2 regions of the Paenibacillus sp. RRE4 genome follow, and region 2 is predicted to be linked to the other one. Evidence: riboswitches for the same ligand, from Rfam matches in the RefSeq annotation. Region 2 holds a riboswitch; the other holds the start of a gene.

Region 1 (3,419 bases), on a different contig from region 2:
GCAAAGTGACGAGGAACGCATCCTCATTCTGTTCAACCGTTCTGAGGAAACGGCCATCGTTGAACTGGACGCAGGGGAGCAACCTTGGACGGAGCTGTTTGAGGGCAACCATCGCACCGCTTTGGAAGACGGTGTGCTTGCCATTGAACTGCCTGCATACGGATATGCCGTGATGCGCACAGAAGTAAAATAGATGCCCTTTTGAAACAACAATAAATGTCTGCCTTCTCCAATACAGATTGGCTGATCGCTATCTTGGCTGGTTTAGGCACAATGAACAAACAAGCGTCTCGCATAACCTGAGCAAACCAGGTTCGCGGACGCTTGTTTGTTATGAAGTAATAACGACTAACATGCTCTAATTACTACTTGCTAATTGCTAATCGGAACCTGGTTGTGTGCTCCTTAGCTATTTGGCCCCATCCTGTAAATGATCCAATTGCTACTCTGCCTCTGAGCCTGTTTGTGATGTTTCGGATGTCTCATCCGGCAACCGCTTGGCCTTCGGTTTCGCCAGCTTCTCCATCATCTTGCGGCCTGTAGGTGTCTGGGCGAGCCCGCCTTGCGCTGTCTCGCGGTGACGGCTTGGCATCGCGCTGCCTACCTCCAACATCACGTCGATGACTTCGTCAGACGGAATGGCACTGCGTACACCAGCGAGTGCCATATCTGCGGCAGCCAGTGCAGTAACGGCACCGAGTCCGTTGCGCACGATGCATGGAATCTCTACAAGGCCAGCAACCGGATCGCAGATGAGGCCCAGTGTATTTTTCAAAGCCAATCCTACAGCATGCACCACCTGCTCCGGCGTCCCTCCGCGAAGCTCCACCATCGCACCGGCAGCCATGCCAATCGCTGAACCTACTTCCGCCTGACAACCGCCCTCGGCCCCTGAAATAAATGAATTGTTGGCGATCACGTATCCAATAGCACCAGCGCAGAACAATCCATTCACCAGATGTTCATCCGTCCAGCCAAATCGTTCCTGCGAGCTGATAAACACGCCCGGAATGATGCCACAAGAGCCCGCCGTTGGGGTAGCCACGATACGTCCCATAGAAGCATTCACTTCCGATACACATAGCGCATAGGCCATGGCAAGGGCAGAAGCATCACCTGAGCACGTTTCGCCTTGGCGAATATATTCGGCCATCTTTTTCCCATCCCCACCCGTCAGTCCGCTACGTGAGGTGGTATCTTCTGTAAGTCCTTTACGAACGGCTTCTTTCATCACCTGGTAGTAATCCGACATCTGCTTTACCACGTCTGTTTCCGGTGTATTTGTCTCCTGCACCTGCTCTTCAATCATCAACTGTGCAATGGTTTTGGACTCCGCAGTGCAGATGGCGTTCAATTCATGTAGATGTTTAAACCGCATCCGGATCAACCCCTCTCTTCAGATCAATCACACGTATGTCCAGCATATGGTCCAATGAACGCAGCTTGCTCAGCGTGTCTTCACTCGGCGGTGCATCCATCTCCATTGCTGTTAGTGCCTCACCATCACGAGCCTTTCGATCCACTTGCATATAGCCGATATTCACTCCGGATGAGCTAATGGTTGAGGTCACGGATGCCAGCACTCCCGCTTTATCGGCATGACGCAAAACAAGTGTCGGAAACTCTCCACTGATCTGTACGCGAAAATCGTTTAACGCATGCACAGATACACTGCCGCCACCGATGGAAGCACCTATTAAAGAGCATGCCCGTTCACCGTGCCACAATTCAATCTTGACCGTGTTCGGATGGGGAGCTGGCAGACCGCTGGTGTAAAATTCAACCTCCATGCCTGCTTCATCTGCATACTGCTCTGCATCCGGTATACGCGGATCATCTGTAACGTAACCGAGCAAGCCGCCGATTAGTGCCAGATCTGTTCCATGTCCCTGATAGGTATCCGCAAATGAGCCATATAATGTAAGTCTCGCACGTTCCGGCGTACATCCCAGCCACTGACGCGCAATTCTCCCCAATCTTGCCGCACCGGCTGTATGTGAACTGGATGGTCCCGTCATCGACGGACCAATAATTGAAAAAACATCTTTAAATCGCACCTTGTAACCCTCCAATTGGTTTTGTCATCGCCATGCGGACAAGACCGCCATAATGTTCCTGATTTACTGATTGATGACATTAAAAAAGGACAGAAGAAGGCCGTTAGCCCTCTCTCTGTCCTTGATACCTGAGAGTTTCATGATTCTAGCGCCAGGGAAGAACAAGGCCGAGTACACGCAAGCACTCACCTGTTCAGCAATCTGACAATCATATACCCCTTGGGTGGCGCTTCTTCCGCGCACTCTCCAGAGCTGCGTCCAACGACGGTACTTTTACCTGAGAGATTAACGGTTATGCCGGGTGCATAACTGCTTGCTCCTTCGGTGCCTAAGCCATCTGTACAGTACAGTTCCGCATCTAAAATGGCATCTATCATGCTTACTTGTACTGTATTGCATCATCATCCTGCTCAGGTCTCTCCCGCTCGTTATCATTCGCTATATTCTGTTCTTTCATGAATGAAAGTTCACCATTCTGCCATGCATTCAATCATATACAGCGTAATATGCCATACTCTATATGTCAATAAAAGTGACGTAATCTCAGGGTACATCATTTTCTATATACGATATGCTCATTTCATTCATATGGTTCAAAGCTTGTTCAATCTTTTTCTACCAGCCAACATTATTTCGCTGGCTTCGGTATTTGCAGCTCATTTACCCACATCTGTAGTTGCTCTTCTGTCCAAAAATCATTTTCGCCCATGACCGAATAACGAAGACCGTCCTCACTCCACGACAAGTTCCGAATCATAGACATGTATGAACCCTCTGTATCACGAATGTTAACTTTCTTTTCCTCTGGAAGCAGCTTTTCATCACCGTTTTCCTCTAGTGCTTTGAATACGGTCATGCTGATTTCTGGTTTGTTATCCTTCACATAATACAACGTTACTTCATCCCGGCCGTTTTCACCCATAGACGAAATGAGCTCAATTCTCGACAAGTTCATATCTTTTCCTACATATTGTAGAAAGGGCTGGCCCACGGACTTCTCTGCCTCTTCCAGTGTGATTTCTTGGTTATTCATCACGTCATTCATTTTTTTCACTTCAACATCTGCAGGAATATCCAGCGTAAACGTCTGGTCTGTGAACTCAGGATTGTAATTGATCCGGTCATATAGAAACTCTGATTTGGTATCCCCATGCGTACTGGTGGCTTTAACAACCATCCACTCTTTGGGGTTTATCCAATACTCCGAAGACATGGACAGTGAATCCTCATCCTTCGGCGTTAATTCAATATGAATGACCTCCTGGTCTTGAAGCTTTTCCTGACCCAGCATCTTCACATTATGGTTGTCACGCATACGTTCCAGTTGATCCACCAGCATCTGCTTCTGGGTCTGGTTGGGTT
Region 2 (3,419 bases):
TGATCTCCGGCTGATATGGGGTATAGGCAGTATAAAACTCAGAACGGGAAATGACATGGTTGATAACCGAAGGGATGTGGTGGTCATAGATGCCTGCGCCAAGGAAACTGGCATGTGTCTCGAAGTTGGCATTGGAGCCAGCCTGTTTCGACATATGGCGGGTTAAGGCATATTCATCCAGTTTGGAAGAGACAGGCAACTCGCCCTGATAACGAATCTCCTGCGGGATATCTTTAAACAGATCTTCAATCGAATCCACACCGATTGTGGCGAGCATCGCGCTCTGATCTTGTTCGGTCATGGGAATGTAGCGGTGCTTGCTCATGCTTGCTCAGCTCCTTGAGTAGGTGTCTTTGGCGTACGTGTCCGTTTATGAAAAGGGGTCTTGACGACCTCGGCTTTCAGCTTTTTGCCACGAATCTCAATCTCCAGCGGAGTGCCTATTGCAGCATGATTGCTGTCAATTAGGGCAAGGCCAAGATTACGCTTCAAAGTTGGGGACTGTGTTCCGGTTGTCACTTCACCAATCTGAACGCCACCCGCATAGATCGGGTAATGTGGCCGTGGTATACCACGCTCCAGCACTTCGATGCCGATCAGCTTGCGGGCAGGGCCGTCATTTTTTTGTTGCAACAAAGCTTGATGTCCAATAAAAGGTCCGGCATTTAACTTCACGAACATCCCAAGTCCTGCCTCCAGTGGAGAGATGGTTGGTGACAGCTCCTGACCGTACAAAGGCAACTTTGCTTCGAATCGCAGTGTATCACGCGCACCAAGTCCCGCTGGAACGAGGCCCACATCAGCACCTGCTTCCATCAGTCCGTTCCATACCAGAGCCGCCTGATCTGCTGCAACATACAGTTCAAAACCATCTTCACCTGTATATCCAGTGCGCGACAGTAGCAACTTTATTCCACATACCTCGGCATGCTGTACGAAGCGGAACGGTTCAATGGACCTTGCATCCACCTCTGAACCTGTAACCTTCGAGAGAATATCGACCGCTAAAGGGCCTTGTAGCGCCAGTAACGCCGTTTGCTCGGAATCATTGGTCATGTTTACGCCAGGTACGATATGCTCCTGAAGCCACGCCCAATCCTTGTCGATATTAGAGGCATTGACAACCAGCATGTAGTGTTGCTCCGCCAGTTTGTAGATCAGCAGATCATCTACTACACCACCATCGGGATAACACATCAGCGTGTATTGTGCCTGACCTGGTACAATTGCGGTCACATCGTTGGTTGTCATGTGTTGTAAAAAGGCTTCCGCCTGTTCACCCGTTACGGTGAATTCGCCCATATGGGATACATCAAACAGCCCGGCGCGCTCGCGTACGGCTTCATGCTCTTTTTGAATACCGCTAAACTGCACGGGCAACTCCCAGCCGCCAAAATCAATGCAACGTACACCTTCATATTGCGCATATAGGGGGAAGAGTGGTGTTCTTAACAAATCAGACATCCAATCACCTCGTCATGGGCCGTTAGTAGGCCAAGTATGAAAACACGTTCTGTGAGCCAGATCATTAATGCTTAAGTAGTTTTAGTATTCGAGACTTAACAGCCGACCGTTCTACATTTTTTCATTTGTTATGTTTAGTACGATCCTGGAACCTGCAATTCATTTTTTGGGAAAAAGGAAAAGGACAGGCCAAAGAACCGGCATGCCAAGTAGCACGCTGTATTCTTAGGCTCTGTCCCTTGTACCTGAGAGTTACCCCGCCGTTTATTCAGACAGGTTTCCCCTTGGGTGATCATAACATCCATATAGGACGATTAGATGCTCTCCAGAGTTGCGTCCTGTAAAAGTCCTTTTGCCTGAGAGATTCACCCCCGCTTGTCGGTGGTTTACTCCTTCGGCGCCGCCTCATGCACATCCCCAAACCGGGTGTACGGGCAATCTCTCCCTTTACATTCATCCGCGGTTCATACGTAGTCCAATTAACTTCAGTTGCTCTTCTCATTAAAACGTGGATACACTCTGGATGTCAAGAACAATATCATTAAAATTGTGTAAAATACGAATATTTAATTATAAATACTCATAAATGTTCGTTTATTCTGAAAGAGTGCGCTTACTATTCTAATATTCACCATTATATGCAGAAAGAGTAGTGTAAGGTTACACACGGTGAGGTGTCTAAATTTAAATAAACTGTGAGCTAACTTGACATTTGAATCTGAAATATCATACGCTATTGTTTGGGAAAAAGGTGAAGGTCAAAGAACGCATGCACTCATTAATGAAAAGCGAGGCGGATATCGATGAGCGAATTGAGAAATGATTTCCTGTACAGTAAAGAGCACGAATGGGTGCAAACCGTAGGGGAGGATACCGTACGTATTGGCATTACCGAGTTCGCGCAGCATCAGCTGGGTGACATTGTGTTTGTGGAATTGCCTGATCTTGAAGCCGGTGTAAAGGCAGAAGACAGCATCGGTACGATTGAATCCGTCAAAACGGTGTCTGATCTGTTCTCACCCGTCAGCGGCACCATTGTTGCAGTGAATGAAGCTTTGCAGGACTCGCCGGAACTGGTGAATAGCTCTCCTTACGAAGAAGGCTGGATGATCGAAATTCGCGTCGATGGAGATGTAACAGCTGCATTATCCACATTGCTGAATGCGGATGCTTATCTTAAACATACTGAGGAATAGAATTAGACCGGATTGTCGAGTTGATTTGTACTTATTGACATATATATAATCTCATTCGAATATAAAAATATTGTTCTTCAAACCTGCGTGAGCTATAGAGCTTATGCAGGTTTTTTGCTGTTTTTTTGGCATATTGGAGGAAATTAAGTAAGAGTAACTTAAAATCGCGAATAAAAAAATGGCAAACGGACCAAGCTATTTTATTGCTTTGCATGTTGTATATGAATAAAGTCATAGGCAGAAAAAACCTTGAGTATCAACGGATTGAGCATATATTCCTAATTAAAAGCGATTACATAATCCAATGTTGTCATCATTGTTCATGACGAAAGTACGCTTTCATTTGATTGAACAGGAAGGGTTTCTCGCTTAGGATTACAGCAGGGGATCAATGATACCCCTTTCATACGAAATAATGACTTGATTCAAGGAGGATAAACCAATGAGTAATTTGGATCAAACATCCAATTCCAAAGGTGGGTTACGTGTTGGTGTGCAACGCTTCGGACGATTCCTGAGCGGTATGGTCATGCCTAATATGGGAGCATTTATTGCTTGGGGATTAATTACAGCGATGTTTATTAAAACAGGATGGTTTCCCAATGCGACAATAGAGCAGCTTGTAGGTCCGATGATTACTTATTTGCTGCCGCTACTGATTGGTTATACCGGGGGTACGATGGTGCATGGCACACGTGGTGGTGTCGTCGGAGCGATTATGACCATCGGTGTCATTGTCGGAACGGATATTCCAATGTT

Evidence for each region. Region 2 has a riboswitch for glycine ahead of gcvT (glycine cleavage system aminomethyltransferase GcvT). Riboswitches for the same ligand answer to the same signal wherever they lie in the genome.
Region 1: linked by a shared signal. The riboswitch ahead of sdaAB (L-serine ammonia-lyase, iron-sulfur-dependent subunit beta) and the one ahead of gcvT (glycine cleavage system aminomethyltransferase GcvT) in region 2 are both predicted to bind glycine.

What each region holds. Positions count from the first base shown of each region.
Region 1 is NZ_JAUZUT010000004.1:160,058-163,476, reverse strand. It holds gene Q9R46_RS20805 (alpha-glycosidase) at 1-193, shown strand, start outside; gene sdaAA (L-serine ammonia-lyase, iron-sulfur-dependent, subunit alpha) at 443-1,378, opposite strand; gene sdaAB (L-serine ammonia-lyase, iron-sulfur-dependent subunit beta) at 1,368-2,057, opposite strand; glycine riboswitch at 2,171-2,309, opposite strand; glycine riboswitch at 2,314-2,491, opposite strand; gene Q9R46_RS20790 (LolA family protein) at 2,686-3,419, opposite strand, start outside.
Region 2 is NZ_JAUZUT010000008.1:46,911-50,329, reverse strand. It holds gene gcvPA (aminomethyl-transferring glycine dehydrogenase subunit GcvPA) at 1-325, opposite strand, end outside; gene gcvT (glycine cleavage system aminomethyltransferase GcvT) at 322-1,464, opposite strand; glycine riboswitch at 1,695-1,795, opposite strand; glycine riboswitch at 1,799-1,921, opposite strand; gene gcvH (glycine cleavage system protein GcvH) at 2,268-2,660, shown strand; gene Q9R46_RS23850 (PTS mannitol transporter subunit IIBC) at 3,103-3,419, shown strand, end outside.